DNA from 4 places in the Paenibacillus sp. S02 genome. Region 3 is predicted to be linked to each of the others. Evidence: a T-box and tRNA genes for the amino acid it is inferred to sense, from the RefSeq annotation. Region 3 holds a T-box; the other regions hold tRNA genes.
The links. The T-box of region 3 lies ahead of argS (arginine--tRNA ligase). A T-box ahead of a tRNA ligase gene usually reads a tRNA of that ligase, here a tRNA-Arg.

Region 1: it encodes a tRNA-Arg, which carries the amino acid that the T-box ahead of argS (arginine--tRNA ligase) is inferred to sense. The anticodon was not compared.
Region 2: it encodes a tRNA-Arg, which carries the amino acid that the T-box ahead of argS (arginine--tRNA ligase) is inferred to sense. The anticodon was not compared.
Region 4: it encodes a tRNA-Arg, which carries the amino acid that the T-box ahead of argS (arginine--tRNA ligase) is inferred to sense. The anticodon was not compared.

What each region holds. Positions count from the first base shown of each region.
Region 1 covers NZ_CP073682.1:4,690,203-4,695,711, forward strand. The annotation lists gene KAI36_RS20755 (nitronate monooxygenase) at 1-963, opposite strand, end outside; gene KAI36_RS20760 (TetR/AcrR family transcriptional regulator) at 1,155-1,763, shown strand; tRNA gene KAI36_RS20765 (tRNA-Arg) at 1,891-1,964, opposite strand; gene KAI36_RS20770 (magnetosome magnetite crystal formation protein family) at 2,139-2,432, shown strand; gene KAI36_RS20775 (hypothetical protein) at 2,752-3,111, opposite strand; gene asnB (asparagine synthase (glutamine-hydrolyzing)) at 3,275-5,119, shown strand; gene KAI36_RS20785 (XTP/dITP diphosphatase) at 5,290-5,509, opposite strand, start outside.
Region 2 covers NZ_CP073682.1:212,225-217,733, reverse strand. The annotation lists gene KAI36_RS00970 (phosphoglycerate kinase) at 1-676, opposite strand, end outside; gene gap (type I glyceraldehyde-3-phosphate dehydrogenase) at 797-1,807, opposite strand; gene KAI36_RS00960 (sugar-binding transcriptional regulator) at 1,902-2,939, opposite strand; tRNA gene KAI36_RS00955 (tRNA-Arg) at 3,209-3,283, shown strand; gene clpP (ATP-dependent Clp endopeptidase proteolytic subunit ClpP) at 3,494-4,090, shown strand; gene KAI36_RS00945 (PdaC/SigV domain-containing protein) at 4,215-5,324, opposite strand.
Region 3 covers NZ_CP073682.1:2,347,236-2,352,744, reverse strand. The annotation lists gene KAI36_RS10525 (ABC transporter ATP-binding protein) at 1-850, shown strand, start outside; gene KAI36_RS10520 (S-layer homology domain-containing protein) at 974-1,942, opposite strand; gene argS (arginine--tRNA ligase) at 2,207-3,937, opposite strand; T-box leader at 3,996-4,253, opposite strand; gene KAI36_RS10510 (four-helix bundle copper-binding protein) at 4,331-4,660, opposite strand; gene KAI36_RS10505 (MogA/MoaB family molybdenum cofactor biosynthesis protein) at 4,923-5,438, shown strand; gene KAI36_RS10500 (nicotinate phosphoribosyltransferase) at 5,505-5,509, opposite strand, start outside.
Region 4 covers NZ_CP073682.1:4,627,177-4,632,685, reverse strand. The annotation lists gene KAI36_RS20525 (cellobiose phosphorylase) at 1-1,932, shown strand, start outside; gene KAI36_RS20520 (exodeoxyribonuclease III) at 2,018-2,782, opposite strand; gene KAI36_RS20515 (hypothetical protein) at 2,799-3,878, opposite strand; tRNA gene KAI36_RS20510 (tRNA-Arg) at 4,192-4,265, opposite strand; gene KAI36_RS20505 (hypothetical protein) at 4,523-5,431, shown strand.

The sequences.
Region 1 (5,509 bases), 2.3 Mb from region 3:
CTTAGTCATCTTAGATATTGTTTCATGGTATCCTTCTAATACATCATTTATGATATCTTTTACACTCTTAATCTCAGTTATTAGTGGTACTATTTGTCCCACCATAACAGCGCCCTTCTCTTCAACGTCGCCTTCCAGCATCGCCTTTTTCAAAGAACTTTCAGCAACTTCTTTTAGTTTTACTGCTGCTTCTTTTTTGCTGTAATTGTTTTCAATTTCCGTCATTTCCTCTGAAAGCTTGTTCTTCAATTGTCTGCATGGCTCATCAGTAGAATATCCTGTTATCACAGTCTCCATGTCACCAGCTTTTAACATGGCATCTTTTACATTTGCATGTACTACTGTTTCCTCTGCGCACATAAAAATGGTTCCCATTTCAATGCCTTCAGCACCAAGAGCGATAGCTGCTGCCATTCCTCTTCCATCTGCAATACCGCCAGAGGCTATCACTGGTACAGATAAGCAGTTCGCTGCTTGTGGAACAAGAACCGTTGTTGCTTCATAAGTAGTATGTCCGCCACCTTCCCAGCCTTTTACAATAACTGCATCAGCCCCCGCTTTCTCCGCAGTCATTGCATCTTGAATTGTACTTGCTTTTACGATTACTTTTATTCCTAATTCATGCCATATAGAAAAGTATTTTCGGGATAACTCAAAATCCAGTCCCACTAGCGTATCTGCATAAATTACTGGTGGTTTTTCCTCCGAAGCAACTTTAGTTACATGATCTAATAATTCAGAGTTCATAATTACATTGATTCCAAAGGGTTTACTCGTAAGATTTCTTGTAGCAATAATCTGGTCCCTAATAAAATCTAAAGGAGCAAATCCTACTCCTAATACACCAAGACCTCCACTTTCAGAAACTGCTGCAACTAATGGTGCTGTTGAAACCCAAGCCATAGGTCCTTGAATAATTGGTTTTTCAATTCCCAAAACTTTACATAAACGATTGTTAGACATAAAAGATTCTCCTTTTCATATTGAACAAGATGGATACCATTTATATAAATATTCTTTTATATTAAGATTATAATAAAGAAAAAAGATCCAGAATATCAGTAAGGCTTACCCTGAATGTTGCTTAAACAACAGTTCTGATCGCTTTTGTTGTTTTTAATATGTAGAATTAGTGAATTGGAGTGTGACACATATTGAATGAGATAACAGACTTACGTGTTGTGAAAACACTTGAAAATATAAAACATGGGTTTGCTAAATGTATTAGTCAAAAAAACTTTTCATCTGTTTCCGTAAAAGATATTACTACAACTGCAAGAATTAATCGTTCTACATTCTACAAATATTATGAAGATAAATATCAGCTAAGAGAATCATTGGTAAAATCAACATTAGAAGAACTTTCAAACAATATTAATCTAGCATCTTTTAATCTGGAGAATAATGACATCGAATCCTTGAACGCTTTAAGAAAACAACTCCAATTTATGTATGATCATAAAGATTGGTACCTTATATTGTGGAATAAAAATATGGAGTTATATGTCTATGAAGATATGACACGCATATTTGAAAGGAGAACCGGGGAATGTCTTCGTGAAAATAGCAATGGAACAGAAATTACGAAGAAGGAACTTTCAGAAAAGCAGGAGTTATTAACTCGTTTGTTTGCAGCATCTGCAATGACAACGGTTAAATGGTGGTATGAATATTCACCAAATATGACTCCAAAGGATGTGGCAAATATTATTATGGATAATATCAAATTTGGAATGCATCATACCTTTTTTCAAGCTCCATGAACATGGAATACCCTCTCCATTAGCTTCACCGGATAAAATCCACCATGTGCGCAGGTATCGTAGCGCAGCGCTTTGGCAGCACTGAAAAACAAAAAAGCTTCCTACATGTAGGAAGCTTTTTGCTATACGTCCCAGGAGGGATTCGAACCCCCGACCGACGGCTTAGAAGGCCGTTGCTCTATCCAGCTGAGCTACTGGGACAAGATGGCGATCAATAAAACCTTATGTATTCAGCGCATTGATTATTATATCACATTTCGGGCAACTGTCAAAATCATTTTTTTATGATATAGGGAAGCTGGCTGCAAAAGGAATCATTTGGACGCTAACGGGGTATTATGTACAAAGAACCATGCATAAAGGAGGGGTTAATCCGTGAGAGGTCTTTTGTCGTCACTTTGTTATTTCAGCATTTTCTTCGCACCTTTTCTAGTGCCTGTCATTGTGTGGATTGCAGTACGGGACGAATATGTTCAGGGACATGCAAAAAAGGCTATTTTATCGCATATTTTCCCCATTATTGCGGCAATTCCGCTAGTGTATTTTATTATTACGGCAAATCATGCAGGTTCAGTGATCGGGTTTGTACTGCTATTCGTAGTGGTCTATCTCGGGGTTTTTGTTTATAACATCTACAAAGGGATTATGACGCTGCGTGAAGCGGCTTAGTTCAAAAAGAAGCCTCCTGCATTCCGCAAATTTGGCGGGATACGGAGGCTTCTTTAGGGTCATTTTTGATGAGTTGCTGTTGCTATTTAGTTCAATGGCTGCTTATTTATTTCCAAAGCGTTTAGGGCTTTTCCGTACTTCATGTCTTACGTTTTTCTCCAGCACTTCTTCCGCGAACTCATTGTTATGAATATAACTGCTGCCTTTGTTTTTCTTATACTTCGCTTTGCCGTCTATGATTTCCCCCTCCTTTCACGCTGATCCGGCGATGGCGCCGGGGCCCAAATCAACAAAAGCCGAGGCATAGCACACCATATCCTCATGCCCCGAACTCCTTGGCGAACTCTGTGCTGAGCTGCCCGTAGGAGAGCAATTCTTTTTTAAACTTCTCTCGCTCCTCACCAGCAGTAATGTGTGTAGAGTCGGTAAAAGCCTTGTCTGTCACTTCCTCAAATGCCGAATGCAGATTATTGTCGTACCAATCCAGCTCCAGATCGGCGTCATTGCGGATGATCCGTACCATGTCATAGTCATGCTGACCATCCGTCTGATCCTTGGCCGTGATATAGACCAGCAGTTCCGGGTCATCTGCGGCACCGGGCCGCACCTCTACCTCAGCGCAGCGCACTCCGTCAAGTTCAGTGAAGCGGCGTATTTTGGCATCCTTGATGTAGTACACGGTCTCCCTCCTTCCTTGCGAGTAGACGGGTTTCCCCATCTGTAGTTTTCGGAACGGACAGACATTTTATGCTTCTTTTCGGCATATATACTGATGAACTGGGGATTTAGTTTTTGATTCATTCCAACACTGGATGAACACGACAAAGAGAGGATGAACAGACATGTGCGGAATTACAGGTTTCATACAGTGGAACGGAGACTTAATGCATCAATCTGAGCTGCTGCTGAATATGACACAAACGCTCTCCGATCGCGGACCGGATGCTGCGGGTACCTGGATATCCAACCCGTGTGCTTTCGGACACCGAAGACTGAGCGTTATGGACCCGGAAAATGGCGCTCAGCCCATGATCCGGCAGCTTGAGGATATCACTTATACGATTGTATATAACGGGGAAATATATAACGCGCCTGAGCTGAAAAAAGAGCTGCAACAGCGCGGGCATTTTTTCCGTACACAATGCGACACGGAGGTGCTGCTCGAATCCTATATCGAATGGGGCCCCGAATGTGTGGATCGGTTAAACGGCATTTTTGCATTTGCGGTCTGGGATAGTGAGCGGGAACAGGTATTTCTGGCACGGGATCGGCTGGGAGTAAAGCCGTTATTTTATAGCCAGACCGAAGAAGTATTCGTATTTGGCTCAGAACCCAAAGCACTGCTTCAGCATCCAGCGGTAGAAGCAGCAGTGGACGCCGAGGGATTGGCCGAAATTTTTATCATCGGACCTGCGCGTACCCCCGGACATGGCGTCTATTCGTCCATGAAGGAGCTACGCCCCGGGCATACGCTAACCTACAGTCGCGACGGCGTGCGCATTCAAGCCTACTGGACACTGGAAAGCATTGCGCATGAGGATAACACCGAAGAAACGGCACTTAAGGTACGAGAACTGTTGCTGGATACGGTGGAGCGGCAGCTCATTTCGGATGTTCCAGTCTGCACCTTATTGTCTGGCGGGCTGGATTCAAGCGCTCTATCCGCATTAGCTGTCGATTATTACAAACGTACCGGGCAGGGACAAGTTCATACGTATTCGGTCGATTATGTGGATAACGACAAGCATTTTAAAGCCCATGCGTTTCAACCCGGAGCCGATGCCCCCTGGATTCAGCGGATGGTGGATGAATTAGGGACAAATCATCACTGGATTGAATTCGATACGCCAGAAGTCGTAGCAGCTCTGAACAACTCCACACTAACGCGGGATTTACCCGGAATGGCGGACGTGGATTCGTCGCTATATCTCTTTTGCCGGGAGATTAAAAAAAGAGCTACGGTCGCTATTTCCGGCGAGGCTGCGGATGAAGTTTTTGGCGGATATCCATGGTTCCACCGGGAGGATATGCTGAATTCGGGTACATTCCCGTGGGCAGTTGCACCCGATATGAGAGCCAGTCTGTTGTCTCCTGAGGTACGGGACTGGATCAAGCCGCTGGAGTATTTGAACGATCGCTACTCAGAAGCGGTAGGAGAAGTGCCGAAGCTACCAGGGGAAACAGGAAAAGCTGCGCAAATGCGCGTCATGTCCTATCTGAACATCACCCGCTTTATGCCTACTCTGCTGGATCGCAAGGATCGGATGAGTATGGGAGCCGGACTCGAAGTGCGGGTGCCGTATTGCGATCATCGACTGGTACAATATGTATGGAACATTCCGTGGAGTATCAAGATGACAGGCGGACGTGAAAAAGGTATTTTGCGCAAGGCGCTGGAGGGCGTATTGCCGGATGATGTGCTGTATCGCAAAAAAAGCCCATATCCCAAAACGCATAACCCTTCCTATCTTGAGGCTGTGAAAAAGCAAGCGCTGCAGCTGCTGGATGATTCCTCTTCCCCACTGCTCAAGCTGATCGATGCGCAAAAGGTACGCGATATTGCCGCCTCACCGGAGGCATCCACCAATCTGCCTTGGTTTGGTCAGCTGATGTCCGGTCCCCAGTTGTTTGCCTATTTGGCTCAAGTGGATAACTGGTTGCGCACTTACAAGGTAGCTATTCGATAAGCTACACTGAATGCTGAAGCAATAGAGCTTCTAAGCGGCAGCGGCAATTTTTCGCTGTGTACTATATGGGGAACAGAAAGTACCAAAAAGGCTATCCGCAGCTCATGACTGACGGATAGCCTTTTTTTTCGTTATGTGAATGGGGGGATGATTTCGCCCCTGTTACCAAGCTATGCCTGTGGATTACCCAGCTTTGTTGCCAAATCACGCAGAGCTATCCCTCGGTGACTGATAGCCTGCTTTTGTTCCAACGTCAGCTCGGCCATTGTCTTTTCAAACTCTGGCAAATAAAACAGTGGATCATACCCAAACCCGCCGCTGCCGGCGGTTTCAGTAGTAATCCAGCCCTCCACGGACCCTGTCGATTCCAACGTCTCGCCAGTCTGCGGA
Region 2 (5,509 bases), 2.1 Mb from region 3:
AGAATGTATAAGCCAAACCGCCGCCAATGATTACGTTATCTGCAATGTTCAGCAGGTTGTCAATCACGTCGATTTTGTCTTTTACCTTGGAACCGCCGATAATGGCTGTAAAAGGACGATCTGGGTTTGAAAGAGCTTTACCGATTACAGACAATTCTTTCTCCATCAGCAGGCCGGAAACAGCCGGAAGAAGATGCGCGATACCTTCTGTGGAAGCATGAGCACGGTGTGCTGCACCAAATGCGTCATTCACGAAAACGTCGGCCAATTCAGCAAATTGCTTCGCCAATTCAGGATCATTCTTTTCTTCTCCTGCATAGAAACGTACATTTTCAAGCAACAGCACGTCGCCGTTTTGCAGTTCAGCCACTTTCGCTTTAACAGCTTCGCCTACCGATTCGTCCACTTTAACTACTGGCTTTTTCAGCAGCTCAGACAAACGTACGCCAACAGGAGTCAGACGCATGGATTCAACAACCTGACCTTTTGGACGTCCAAAGTGACTCGCCAAAATAACTTTTGCACCTTTTTCAATCAGGTAGTTAATGGTTGGCAAGGTTTCACGAATACGCTTGTCATCCGTAATTTTACCGTCCTCAACCGGAACGTTAAAATCTACACGAACAAACACCCGTTTTCCATTCAGTTCTATATCACGTACGCTCTTTTTGTTCATCTCCATATTCCTCCGCACCCTTATAATTTTACGAATCAGGAATTTAAGGCACATTTGATATATAAAGAGCGGAAACAATAACCTGTTTCCGCTCTATGATGTTGCTCAATAAGACTGTTCTTATTTAGCCAGTTTAGCGAAGTATTCCAACGTGCGGATCAATTGTGCAGTGTAGGACATTTCATTGTCATACCAAGCTACAGTTTTCACCAGTTGTTTGTCACCAACAGTCAGAACTTTAGTTTGAGTTGCATCAAACAAAGAACCGAAAGTAAGACCTTTGATGTCGGAAGAAACGATTTGATCTTCAGTGTATCCATAAGTTTCAGGATCAGAAGCTTCTTTCATCGCAGCGTTGATTTCTTCAGCAGTTACGTTTTTCTCCAGAACTGTTACCAGCTCAGTCAGGGAACCTGTAGGTACTGGAACACGTTGAGCCGCGCCATCCAATTTACCTTTCAACTCAGGGATAACCAAACCGATTGCTTTAGCAGCACCAGTTGTGTTAGGGATGATGTTTTCAGCTGCTGCACGAGCACGACGGAAGTCACCTTTAGCATGTGGAGCATCCAAAGTGTTTTGGTCGCCAGTGTAAGCATGAATTGTAGTCATCAAACCTTCGATGATACCAAATTTGTCTTGCAGTGTTTTAGCCATAGGAGCCAGGCAGTTTGTTGTGCAAGAAGCACCGGAGATTACAGTTTCAGTACCGTCCAGAATTTCATGGTTTACGTTGTAAACGACAGTTTTCATGTCGCCAGTAGCTGGAGCGGAGATAACAACTTTTTTAGCGCCGCCTTTCAAATGTTTCTCAGCAGCTTCTTTAGTTGTGAAGAAACCTGTACATTCCAGAACGATGTCTACACCCAGGTCTCCCCAAGGCAGTTCTTCAGGGTTGCGGTTAGCCAAAACTTTAACTTCTTTACCGTTTACTTTGAAGAAGCCGTCATGTACTTCTACTTGTCCTTGGAAATTACCTTGTGTTGTATCATATTTCAACAAATGTGCCAACATTTTGGAATCTGTCAAGTCATTGATTGCTACTACTTCAATACCTTCCACATTTTGAATCCGGCGGAAAGCAAGGCGTCCAATACGTCCGAAACCGTTAATACCAACTTTAACTGTCATGAGTGAGTTCCTCCCAAAGTTCGTTTAGTTTAGTTTTATATATTCAAGACAGACCCGAAAGTCCGTCAAGACAACATTATTCATAAATCCTATATTAATCATTTAAATAACGACTTACAATCTCAACAGCAGCGCCTTCGTCGGTGACTAGAATGTCCTCTTGCCCGAAACGCAGTACCGCATGAATAGCGGCCGCCTTGTTTTTGCCTCCAGCTACACCTAGAACCGTATCGGTACGCCTAATGTCCTCCAATCGGAGTCCAAGCGTCAGCATTCTGTGAACAACGACGCCATCTTCGTTAAAGTAATAACCAAACGATTCGGCTACCGCTCCTTCACTGCTGATCTGGGCAAAGGTTTCGGGATCAAGTTTACGTCTATGTGCCATCGCTATGGCGTTGCCTATCCCGTGAATGATGATACGACTCTCGCGAATCAGGCTCAATATATCCTGAATGTTCGTATCTTCAAGCAAGGAGTTGTAAGCATGATTGCTGAGCAAATCCGGTACATGGAGCAGACGGTATTGAGCGCCTACCTTGCGAGCCATTGTGGAAGCAATTGTGTTGGCCTGCATTTCCATGCTTTCTCCCAAACCCCCGCGTGCCGGTACAAACCACCCACCCTTAAGTGGGCCATTAGAAGGTAGTGCCAGTTGTTCCGCCACGTCGGCAATCGTCGTGCCACCTGTTACAGCGACCACATCCTCGTCGTCCATAACACTCAGCAACGCTTTTGCTCCAGCGCGCCCCAGCTCCTGCTTTGTTAACGGAGAAGCATCCGAATCCCCTGGAACGACAACCACCTTCCTCAAACCATAGGCTTGACGAATCTGGTCCTCCAATTGGGACAGGCCGAACAAGTTGTTCGCAATCGGCTCCAGCTGTTCCAGCAGATCCAGTCCTGCTTTGCTCACCTTCATGCCTACACTCTCAATCTCAATTAGCCCCTGAGCTTTAAGAAGATCGGTTTCGGCGCGCAACACGCGCTCGGTCATGTTCAGTGAAGCTGCCAGTGTTCTGCGTCCAACAACATCGGACAGCATAATCTGATGCAGGATCGTGTACCTTTTTTTCAAAACATCCATGAGGTCGGGCAGAAGCTGCTTCTGTATTTCTAATATCTTTCGCATGCTTTCCACTCCCGCACACTTCTAAGTTCTGTCTCTAATGCTCTATCTCTAACTGGTCTTAAAACGTCCCGGGATAACTTTTTAAGTCCCACGTATATCTTAACCAATATTTGCTCCACATGCAAGTCTATCTGAACCTATATTTCTCAACCATTTATCTGAATATGCGCATTTAATAAAAGCTTGCAATTCACTGCTGTATATCATATAATCATCTTTGTTTCCAATTAGCTGTTTAATTAGTTAGTTGTTTGCATTGATTCAACTATGCGCCCGTGGTCCAACGGATATGACGTAGGCCTCCGGAGCCTGAGATCGAGGTTCGATTCCTCGCGGGCGCGCCATTTTAAATGAACGCTTAAATGCTTCTATATAGTCTTTTAACCAATAAGAGCGCTGAGGGCTCTTTTTTTTAATCATTAGTTTGACTTTCTTTGACTTTTTGTTTGAAATTGTTTATCATGTGGTTAATACGGTAACAGTTTATAAATAAGGGACGTGTAATCGGCATGTCCACCAAATCCACTAACGATATTTAAGGGAGGTTTTTTGACGTGAGCTATGTTCCTATGGTAGTAGAACAAAGTAACCGCGGCGAACGCGCCTATGACATTTATTCCAGACTGTTAAAGGATCGCATTATTTTGTTAGGCTCGGACGTCAATGACGTTGTAGCCAACTCTATAATTGCGCAAATGCTGTTTTTGGCTGCCGAAGATCCTGAAAAAGATATTCACTTGTATATTAACAGCCCTGGCGGTTCCATTACAGCTGGTATGGCCATTTTCGATACGATGCAATACATTAAACCTGACGTATCTACGATTTGCGTAGGTATGGCGGCTTCCATGGGCGCGTTCTTGCTGAATGCAGGCGCCAAAGGTAAACGTTTCGCTTTGCCAAACAGTGAAATTATGATTCACCAACCCCTGGGTGGTGCACAAGGTCAGGCAACGGATATCGAAATCCGCGCACGCCGCATTCTGAAAATGCGTGATAAACTGAACCGCATTCTCGCAGATCGCACAGGCCAACCACTGGAGCGCATTGAAAAAGATACAGACCGTGACTACTTCATGTCTGCTGATGATGCCAAGGAATACGGTATTATTGATAAAGTGCTAACTAGCTCCTCTCCAGAAGGTGTATAAGGGAAGAAATTCATCTCTCGTTAACTGGTAAATGAAAAAGCTGCTCCGGATTTTCTTATCCGGTAGGCAGCTTTTTTGCTTTATTGTTTTTTAGGTTATAGACAATTGAACTTATTTATTTCTACTATTCATTCTGTCCCGCAAAAGGCTTTCCGCCTTGAGGCAGCAATTGACCGAACGAATAGGTAAACTCCGGAATTCCATACGCGTATGGCGCATAATCATACAAATCAAACACGATTGTTACTCCACTGTTAGTCACATAAAAATTCTGATCTGCCGCCAGCTCTTTAAATTTGCCGAATCCTTCGCCAGCCTGAAGTGCATCAATTTTTTTCTTCAAATCAACATTGAGGAACTTTTTGTAGTTCGGATTTGCCTTCAATACGTCAGACAATTGCAGCAGTTTACCATCAGCGAGCGAGAACGTATATCCTTTACGTGCTGTCATGCCATGTGCGCCACCCGTATACGAGTAGTCCTGCATAATCACACTCAGAATACCATCTTTGTTATAGGCAATCGCAAAATCATTCCCGAACTCATACGGTCTTTCTGTTGTAGCCTCTCCCTCAGCCATCATCTTTTTGCCTGCTGCCACTATACCTTCTGCATGCTTTTTAAGCACATTGTTAATGGCCTGTTGAGCCTCAGGATTCAGCTGGCTGCCACTAATTTGCGGGTACTTAATCTTGTAGGACACCTTTGCATTACTTGAAGCTGGAAGTGTTTGAGACGCAATTGTGATCGGATTTAGCTGGCTTTTACTCAGCGTTACTGTTTTCTGAGCTGCATTCCATTGAGCATCTATGCCCAGATAGTCTTTCAGCAGACTCATAGGAATGTATAGCTTCCCAGCGATCTGTTTGGCATCCATGCTACGTGTATTGATTCCATTGACGTTGACGTAGGCATCCGAGGAAGAAGCCATAATGTAAAGTTTATTGTACCCGCTACCTACGGTATATGTCGCTGTTTTCGCATCATAGCTTACTGGAATCCCCAGGCTGTCACGCAGTGCGGCCACCGGAATCATTGTACTCCCGTTCACTTGCACACCTTTAGCGGGCAACGTTTTACCATTCCATTGAATGGTGATTCCTGGTTGCTGTGTTGTTGCTTGCTGCTGCTTCGTCGATGCTGCCTGGATATAGGAAACGGGAACAGCTGTGACTCCTGCGAAAATCCCTGCCGCCAGCAGTGCTGAACCCCATTTTTTTGCATGCTTACTCATATTAAATATTCCTCCTGTTAATGATCTGAATTGTCTATGTGTGATAATTACTTTTCTTATTATATCTATACCCTATTGTATGTAGTTTACAATCTATACACTCTCCGATTTCAATATGTACACCTAATAACCCTTAGCTATGACAGACTCATTACAAAAAGGTTTCGGTATACAAAAAGAGCCAG
Region 3 (5,509 bases):
GATGGACGAAACTGGAGAGCCGGTGACGGATGGCACGATGCCGCGCTACAAAGGCCAGGTAGAGTTTAACGACGTTTCCTTTGCCTACAAAAAGGATGATGTACTTAAACATATTTCCTTTACAGCACAGCCCGGGCAAACAGTTGCCCTTGTCGGACATACCGGATCAGGCAAAAGTTCGATTATCAACCTGCTATTCCGGTTCTATGATCCGCAAAAAGGAACGATCACCATTGACGGAACGTCTGTCAAAGACATCCCTAAGCAATGGCTTCGCCATCATATGGGTATTGTTCTTCAAGATCCATATTTGTTTACTGGTACGGTAGCCTCTAATGTCAGTCTCGAAGACAGCCGAATCACGAGAGAACAGGTGAATAAAGCGCTGCATGACGTTGGAGCCGACAAATTGCTGGCCCATTTGCCGCAAGGATTCGATGAGCCTGTTATTGAAAAAGGCAGCACTTTATCAGCCGGGCAACGCCAGCTTATTTCCTTCGCTCGTGCACTAGCCTTTGATCCCGCAATTTTAATTCTGGATGAAGCTACTGCCAATATTGACACCGAAACGGAAGCGCTCATCCAATCCGCTCTTGAGGTACTCAAGAAGGGACGTACGACCTTTATCATTGCTCACCGTTTGTCCACCATTCGCAGTGCGGACCAAATTTTGGTGCTGCATCGGGGTGAAATTGTTGAACGGGGTAGCCATGACGAACTTATGGCCCAAGGTGGTCGTTACTTCCAAATGTATCAGCTCCAGTCGGGAACAGTTGCAACAGATTCGGCTTCATCCTCTGCTACGCATGCTGCGCAAGATGACCTACTTGCAGGCAAAGTCAGCATTTAAAGCTTGAAAGCCCTATTGCTTAGGGCTAACGATTAACATTTGGTATAAAAAAACCAGCAAGTCTCCCCTACAAATTGGAGGCTCGCTGGTTTTATTTATATCTATAACATATGGCTTGTAATTTTATTTAGCTACAGACGTGCCTGTTCCTGTGGGCGGAAGCACTGTTCCATCTACTGCTTTAAGCGTAACCTTATACTTGCTGTCTACTAATGTACTTGTGTGGGTATCCGTAATGACCTGAATATTCATTTCCCCTGGCTTTGGACTAGTCAGCTTGTAGTAAATTACTGCATTCGTATCATCTACGTAGTCGATGTGATCCACTTCAATGCCGTAACCTGGATTAGGTGCCTGCAGACGGGTGATTGTCACTTTGTTCTGCTGGTCATTTGCCTTCTCTATACTCATACTAATGTTATTTTGTTGAACCGGATCTACAGGCTCAGCCGGATTTTCAGGAGTAGCTTCAACCGTTTTATGACTTTGTACAAATTCGGATGCGTTATAGACCATTTCTGCTGCCTCCATCCGCGTTACTTTACGATCCGGGTTAAAGTTGCTCTGTTCGTCCAATTTTGCAATTTTGGTCAATAGCAAGAATTGAACGGCTGCATTTGATTCCTGGTCTAGTTTTTTGCCATCTGCTACATTAATTAACATACGGACAGTTGGATATTCGCCCGTTGCACTCACTGCTTTATACAGAATATTCGCAAATTGTTCTCTTGTCATACGGGTGCTTGGATCAATATCTGGTGACAAAGGGATTTGGTGTTGGGCTGCAATCCGATAGGACTGAGCATACCATGCGGAAGCCGGAATGTTTGCAAAGGAACCCGTTGTGAAATCAGGCATTACCTGAAGATCCATTGCACGAACAACCAAGTGTACTCCTTGTGCATACGTGAGCGTTTGATCCGGTGCAAATTTATCCTTGGTTATTCCTTGAATAATTCCTTTGTCCTGAAGTGAGTTTACGACCTTTTCCTGTTCAGCTCCCTTTATATCACGAAAAGCAGAAGCCGACGTAGCTACTGCCAATGAGCAGATGACAAGCAGGGCAGCTGTCACGCTTTTGTTCTTTTTCATGAGATACACCTCCATGTTTACTTTGCTTCTACACTTACCGACGTAATAAAAGCATCAAATGTTTCAAATATGCACAAATTGGTTGCAAAACAGTGGAATACCTGCGATTAGTGTAACCCGTCTAACTCTTTTCTGCTCACAATCTTTATACATACCCAAAAGTGCCTGTAACAGATTAATCTTTTACAGTATTCCTTTGGAAGAGCCGGGTCTGGGTAACAGTCATCCCGCCAGCAAAAACTCGCTCCCCTTTGTTCGCTTTGCTTACATCCGATTCGGTGCTTTCAGACCAAGAAGTTGCAGCGCGCATGCCAGAATATCGGCAGTTTGTTCCGCCAACTGAATACGCCACTGTCCACCATCGGCAATCCTTTCCTTGGCGTAAAAACGGTTAAACGCCTGGGCCGTATCCAATGCAAATCTCGCAATAACCGAAGGCTCCAGTTGGCGAGCCGCACGTATCAGTTGTCCGTGATATCGACCCAACTGCTTAAGTAGCGCCCAACCTGCGTCACCCAACATTTCATCCGATACGTCATTCAAATCACGAGAATGGCTATCTTGGACAAGGTCGTTGTCGCTAGGATTAGTATTAACATCAACATCGGCGCGAGCGTGAGCTTTCTCCAAAAGGCTGCGGAGGCGCGCATGAGTATACTGCACATAAGGCCCGGTCTCGCCTTCAAAGGTCAGCGCCTCCTCCAACGAAAAATCCACTTCATTCAGCCGGTTGTTTTTTAAATCACCAAAAATAATCGCCCCAATGCCAACGTCCTCAGCTACTGCCTGTTGTTCCTGCAAATCGGGGTTCTTCTGATTAATGATGGCTTGTGCACGCGCTATAGCTTCATCCAGCACCTCCTCCAGTTTGACAACTTTTCCGCGTCTTGTGGACATTTTCTTACCTGCAAACCGCATTAATCCAAACGGCACATGCTCACATTGCTCCGCCCAAGCCTCCCCTGCATGCTTCAGCACCGCAAACACCTGCTGGAAATGCAACTTCTGTTCCCCACCAACGACGTACAGCAACCGATCAGCCTTCATCACTTCATGACGATAAATCGCTGTTGCCAGATCACGTGTCGGATAAATGGTGGTCCCATCCTTTTTTAGAATAAGACACGGAGGCAGTTCCTCATCTTCCAGACGAACCACGAGCGCGCCATCACTTTCCTCCAGCAATCCTTTTGCTCTTAATTGAGCAACAACAACCTGCATCTTATCATTGTAAAAACTTTCTCCCAGCACATGGTCAAATGTAATGTTTAGACGCTGGTACATACGATCAAATTCACCCAGACTAACTTCAACAAAAAACTCCCATAGTTGTTGAGCCTCAGCATCCCCATGCTCCAAACGTCGGAACCACTCGCGGCCTTCATCCTCCAAAGTCGGATCATGCTCGGCCTCCTGATGAAAACGAACATATAGCTTCAGCGATTCACCAATCGGATCATGTTGTAGCTGCTCCTCATTTCCCCATCTTTTATAGGCCGCAATTTGCTTGCCAAACTGTGTTCCCCAATCCCCAAGATGATTCACACTAATTGGAACATATCCGGTTTCACCAAGAATGCGATACAAGGCAGCACCGATAACAGTAGAGCGAAGATGACCGATACCAAACGGTTTGGCAATATTGGGCGAGGACATATCAATAACTACCCGCTGTCCGTGCCCGATATTGGGCCTCAGGAAATCGGCCTTGCTCAATTCAGCAAGCATAAGCGGAATATGAACAGATCGATCCAATGTTATATTTACATAGGCACCCGATGCTGTAGCAGTTAAACCTTCTTCATGATTCACTAGCTCCGCCAATTCCAGTGCAATGTGCTGTGGAGACTTTCGAAACTTTTTAGCCAGCACAAAACAGGGAAACGCCACATCTCCCCATTCAGGCTGCGGAGGCACCTCAAATAATGATAAAATTTCTTTCTCCTCCAAGCCCGTATGGGCCAATATCGCTTGAGCAGCAATCCTCATCAACATGATCTCTCTCCTCTTTTTATAGAATCTAACAAAAAAAGCCCCCGCCTCTTGAAATAATTCAAGAGACGAGAACTTTAATATCCCCGCGGTACCACTCTTCGTAAATCGGTGTGTAGCTACAGCTAACTTACACAAATCGCGATTTCACTCCAATGACTAATAACGGTGTCTGCCGGGCTGATCTACTAGAAGTTCTGTTCGTTGGATCAACCGTCTCCCAGGTGCGCTTCACATCGGACCTCATACCGGCTTCCACCTCTTCCGGCTCGCTGTAATGATACGGCTCCGCTGCTACTCTCCCGTTCCATGACGTTAATTCCAACCATTATACAAACCTATTCAGTAGAAAGCAACCTTTTATTTCCTCTTCAGGCACTGGTTCCATATATGTAATTACACTGCCACCAATTGGCGGCATGCCTGAACGCAACGACGGCAGGCTTCTGCACAATGTTTGCAATGATCATGGGAATGCTTGCTGCATTCAGCAGCACATACCTCACAGGCCTTGGCGCACAGCTCACAGATTTGCTCGGCAAAATCCGTTCCACGCTGCAGCATTTGAGCAGCAAATCCGCATATTTCTGCACATTCCCTACTCACTCGAATACATTCACGCAGCATAGCTAAATCATATTCCTTCAAACTCGCTACGTAACATACATTGCAAGCGTTCATACATTCCAGGCAAGCATCCACGCATTGTTGGTATGAATGATTCATATTACATTACCTCCCAGTTGTTGACCCTGCTGTACTATTACCCGCTGACCCTTGAGATTAATCATTTGATGTGCGCGCTTTCAATAAAATAAAAACAAAGTAATCCCGACTTATGTAAGGAAGTGTACTATATTCCAGTGTGCAAGTGCAAGGATATTAATCACATGGATTTTTAGCCCCTGTTTCTGACTTGCATACACTCAGTCATTGCTCTATTGTAAAAAGTGTATGTCTAACCACCGATCAAGGAGTGAGCATTTCAATGAATATGTCTTCTGTAGAGGAGCATCGACAGGAATCCCCGCAACAGGTTAATTGCATGGTCGTGACTGTCTCGGACACACGCACCGTGGAAACAGATACTGGGGGGCGACTGCTCATGGATCTACTAGAAACCAATGGATATAAGGTTGTTCGATATGTCATCGTCAAGGATGACTACGAAGGTATTCAGCAGTTAGTATCCGAAGCAGCGGCACAGGATGACATCGAGGCTGTACTTTTGACAGGCGGTACTGGTATTTCTCCACGTGATACTACATATGAAGCCGTCTCCTCTCTACTGGATAAGGAACTACCTGGCTTTGGAGAAATCTTTCGTTATTTAAGCTTTGCTGAGGACATTGGTTCAGCAGCTATATTAAGCCGGGCTGTAGCTGGCACTGTGGGCCAGACAGCTGTATTTTCTATGCCTGGCTCACGCGGAGCCGTTCGTTTGGCAATGGAACGCATTATTGTCCCTGAGCTACGACATGTGATGAGAGAAATTTATAAATAAGCTCCTATTTCCTACATGCCGCGACACAAAAAGGCACCCCATACATTCATGAGGTGCCTCTTCCAACTATT
Region 4 (5,509 bases), 2.3 Mb from region 3:
CGTTTGTTTATGAGCCTGATTCAGCCAGACGGCTATAATCCGCTTGTTGTAAAGGGGTGTAGCTTTCAAATACGAGAGTTGGAACCGTTGCTAGGACAGGTGGAGGTGGCAGATCATTCGTCTTTGCGTGCTTTTTTCCAATCGTCGTTCACCCCGGGTGAGCTGATTCAACATATCATTCATGACAACATCGCGCTAAAGCAAACGGTTGAGACGTTTGTAACCGAAGCTCTCAAGCATTCCGAACAATGCTATGAGGCTGATTTTGGTGAAGGTTTCTGGATCGACCATTGGACTTATAACATGGATCTAATCGAAAGTTATCTAAGTATCTATCCGGACAAACAAGAGGAACTCTTGCTCGCGACCCGAGAGTACATGTATTACGACAGTCCCGCATGGGTACAGCCACGTCGAAACAAATACGTGCAGATGAAGGACGGACGTATCCGTCAGTACGGGGCGGTCGTAGAGAGCAAGGAGAAAGAAGCTCAGCTGCACGCCCGGGATCGTGATGTTCATTGGGTTCGAACCGAACATGGAAGCGGAGAGATTTATAAGTCTAATTTATATGAAAAGCTGCTGTCATTGGCAGCCATCAAGCTGTCCACGCTGGACCCGGAGGGCTTGGGAATTGAGATGGAGGCGGGCAAGCCGGGATGGAATGATTCCATGAACGGACTTCCGGGGCTGTTTGCTTCTGGATTCAGTGAACTGTGTGAATTACAGCGACTCGTAAGATTTTTAATAAATGCACAGGTGAAGCTTTCGGGCGATTCTGTGCTACGGCTGCCGCGAGAAGTTGCTAAGTTGATCCAACAGCTGAGGCTCACAATGGAGGAATACTACCACGCTTCTGATGAGGCTGATTACAGGAATGAAAGCAAGGATTACAGCTTCTGGTCACGAATTTCGGATGCTAGAGAAGCGTATCGAGAAACAGTTCGTTTTGGATTTGAAGGGGTAGAAACACCACTAGCGTTTGATGATGTGCTGGTGTTTTTGCGCCAGGCTGAACGTAAGCTCCAACAGGGGATGGATAAGGCTCTGCTTATCGGTGAGGGGATATACCCAACCTTCTTTTATTATGAAGCCAGAGAATTCGAGGTACAGGAGGATGACTCCGGGGGCAAGCTCGTAAACATACATTCCTTCGAACGTAAGGATACACCATATTTTCTGGAGGGACCGACCCGGGCTATGAAAGTGGTTGGTGACATTGTAAATGGGCAGAAGCTGTATCGGCAAATCAGGCAGAGTGGACTTTACGACAGGAAGCTGGGCATGTATAAGGTGAATGAAAGTCTGGCGGGGCAGCCATTCGAACTCGGTCGTTCCAGAGCTTTTACGCCGGGTTGGCTGGAAAATGAATCTATATTTATGCATATGGAATTTAAATATTTACTTGAATGCTTAAGGGCGGGGCTATACACTGAATTTTTTTCAGACATTAAAAAAGCGTTACCGCCTTTTATGGACCCAGAGGTCTACGGAAGAAGCACGCTGGAGAATAGCTCCTTTATTGCTAGTATGGCTAATCCTGATGCAAGTTTGCATGGAACGGGATATATTGCGAGGCTGAGCGGATCTACGGCAGAATTTATTCATATGTGGATATGGATGATGACCGGCGGGCAGCCGTTTGGCTATGATCATAGGGGCCTATCCTTGAGACTGGAGCCCAAGCTGCCAGGCTGGCTATTCACAGCTACAGGTGAGTTATCTTTCTGTTTTCTCGGAAGCTGCCAGGTGACTTATTTTAATACGGATCGCAAGGATACTTATGCACCGGAATGCATAGTGACCCAGTATGTACTGCATTACGCCAGTGGCGAAAAGAAGACGATAAGCCAGGCTGTATTAGATCAAAAAGAGGCACAAGATGTGAGAGATCGCTTGATTTCCCGTATCGAGGTATATTTGGGGACATAGCTCCATTAATTAAAGCCGTCATGCTGCAATAACAGAGCATGACGGCTTTTTAAGACTTCATAAATTATTGTGTCAGGCAGGGGGACTATGCTGAAATATCTTGCAAATCCAATATCACAGGGCAGTGGTCACTGCCTGTAATATGACAATCAATGCTCGCATCCATCAATAGCGGACGAAGTCTCTCCGAGACGAGGAAGTAATCAATCCGCCAGCCGATATTCCGTTCTCTCACCTTTGGCATGTAGGACCACCAGGAATAAACATCCGTCCGATCAGGATAAAAGTATCTAAAGGTATCTATAAATCCGGCGTCTAGTAGCTGTGACATGCGTTCCCGTTCCTCAGGCGTAAATCCGGCATTTCCGTAGTTAGCTTTGGCATTTTTGAGGTCGATCTCCTGATGAGCTACGTTCAAGTCTCCACAAACGATGACAGGCTTCAAAGCATCCAGTTGTTGCAGGTAGCTGCGAAAACGGTCTTCCCATTCCAGTCTGTAGGGCAGTCGGGATAAGTCCCGTTTGGTATTTGGTGTGTACACATTGACGAGATAAAATTTTTCGAATTCCAGAGTAATGGTTCGGCCCTCCGGTTCTTCATTTTCCTCAAGTCCATAATGCACAGAGAGCGGCTTGATTTTGGTGAAAATAGCCGTGCCGGAATATCCTTTTTTCTCAGCATAATTCCAGTATTGTGTGTATTCCTCCATGTTCTCCATAAGGATTTGACCTTCTTGAAGCTTCGTTTCCTGTACGCAAAAAATATCGGCATTTGTTTCTTTTAGATAAGTATAAAACCCTTTGGTCACACAGGCTCTTAAGCCATTTACATTCCAAGATATTAATTTCATTTGATTAATCTCCTTGCTAATTCACGCGGTCAAGCGATGTGATTTGTATATCCTTTGTTGACATAAGTTTATAAATGTCTTCTATCTGGACTTCATAGGTCTTTTCATCAAAATGGTCCTGACCAAACATATAATCGTTTATTTCTATTGCCTTAAGGTTTCGTTTGGTATTCATAGTCGAAGGGAAGTATTCGATATCTAATGAGGTTTTATTTCCGGCCAACACTGTCTTGAGAACTTTCGCGGTTTGTAATACCCGTTCTTTTTCCAATGGCAATCCTGAGTCAGTTAGATCCTCGAATACAATTATACGAATATACTGATCGCCGACCGCTTCGGGATTCAGTTTAAAATCGTCGTATTCTTTGATCATTTTATCCGTAGTCCCTTCTTGCACCCCAGAATGAACAGCGGCTGAATCATCGTAAAGCTTCTGTATAACGGGTTTGAGTTTCATGTCCAGTTGGCTCTCCCAAAGGGTGTTAAGATAATTTTCTCTAAATGGGACATCCTCATAAGGACGCTTAGTCATGTTAAAGAGGACGGAAGGATGACGATTAGAGATCGCCTCCATGGTATATTCAGTGGAGGGAATACTATGATAGCTAATATTTTGAATTTGAAAGTCCTCTCCGTATTTCTGCTCCAGATATTGCTCTGATTCTGCGGCTACGTTGCGTTTATTTTCACCTGTTTGTGTAAAAGGCTCGATAATATCTACGTATTTCATTGTGACTGCAAGAAGTAGAAGTGTAGCTCCCAAAGCGAGACTGAGTAAAGTGCGCCATTTGGAAGGCAAGGATACACCCGTCGGTGCTCTCTCCGCATGGTGTGGAATTTGAAAAGATCGTACTGTAAAAACAATGCCTATAATGTGAAAAAAAATGGCCAACGGTCCCGAGATAATAAGCAGGTATCCGAGAGAAAACATTGTAAAATAGATCAGAATTCCCTGTGTGATGATAAGAGCCGCTCCTTCAATCATATAGGAAGGAATGGCGAGATAAAACATACCCAATCCAGTACCTAATATGGAAAGCAAAGTGGCAACAAAACGATGAATTTCCCGCGACTTTTGGAGTTTATTCGTAGTCAAGGGAGTCAGCCTACCTCCTTTACTTAAAAATGGTGCAACATGATAGATGATAGCAATTTCTGCGTTTTTTTGAAAGAGTAGAGACTTGAAACCAACGCCTAAAGTAGCGTTGGGCAGACTATTCTTTCTACATTATCTATAATGAAAAAAAGCTCCCTTGCGGAAGCATTTTTTGGTGTAATTTATCAAGAGAGATACTCTCCCTATGGTAGATGCGAAGTATAGGCTAAATGATGCCGATAGCCCGACGTTCCCCCGTGGGTTACCTTATGAAAACAAAAAAAGCCTCCATTATGGAAGCATCTTGTTATGACGTCCCAGGAGGGATTCGAACCCCCGACCGACGGCTTAGAAGGCCGTTGCTCTATCCAGCTGAGCTACTGGGACATAAAATTCAAGCGAATATTAATATATCATATGGACAAAAGAAATTCAAGTCTTATTTTGCATATATCGCTTATTTAGGCTTTATACAGCATAAATTCTGAGTAGAAGTAGTTTTTTTTGCCTTATAAAAGGGTATGTTAGAATACAGGTGAATATGTGTAAGACGAGTGGTTGGACTTCGGCTACTGTTTCTCATATAATCTACAAATACTTGAGCTTGCGAAGGAGAGGGGGTGCCTTGAATAAAGGACTCCAAGGTGACGACAAAAGAAAATAATATTGTATTGTTTCCGAAGACACTGGACTATTATCAAATTCAACTTACTGTGATGCTTGAAAACGAACGTTACGGAGAGGCGATGGCGATGCTGCGTTTTTTAATGCAGTGTCAGGGACAGGAGCAGAAGCAATACGATGAATGGAACGCTCTATTACAATGGCTGGAAGCTGCATTTCCACAGTACGCTGACAGCGGGGCGGTAACGGACGCTGTGGAAGAAGAAGTCAGTGAAGTAGAGTTAGCTCGCCGTCATGCACGCTTTAAGCAGGAGCAGGATGCAGGCTACGGCAACAAGCTGTTGCGGATGGCTATGGATGAACCCTTATCCGAACAGACGATTTTAGCATTGGAGCAGTTGTCCTATCTGGAACTGCCAGAAATCGACGATGCCTTGCTTCGCTGGATTACGGAACGGGAAATCCATCCTTTACTTCAATTCCGTGTTCTACAGACCATGCGACGACGCGGAACGGAAGGGACGATAGAAATCATACGGGGTGATGAACAAGCGGAAATCGACATTGAAACGGTTCCGTTACAGCCAGGTGATTTTCCAGAGTCGATTATGCGTATTTTAGAACGGGTGGCCGATCAGACTGAGGTGCACGAGCCTACACTATTCTATTTTGCACAGGAGCTGTGGTCACAGTTTGTGATGGCAGTATACGGTACGAAAGATTATAGATCAATGTTGGTGGAAGAGGACGGAATGCCGGATATTTGGGCTGCAGCACTCCATCAGACAGTTTCGGAAAGTTTGAACGGAAATAATAATGAGGAAGAAACCCGTGCTATATATGGCATTACAGATGCGTTGCGCTTCCGTTTTGAGCAGGCGTATCGGTCGATGCGACTATTCGTAGCGGCGGGAATGAACACTCCTTAATGACCGGAAACGTTTACCTGTGAAGCATTCAAAGGGCTGCTCTTGAAAAAGACAGTAATGTTAGATATACTATAGTGG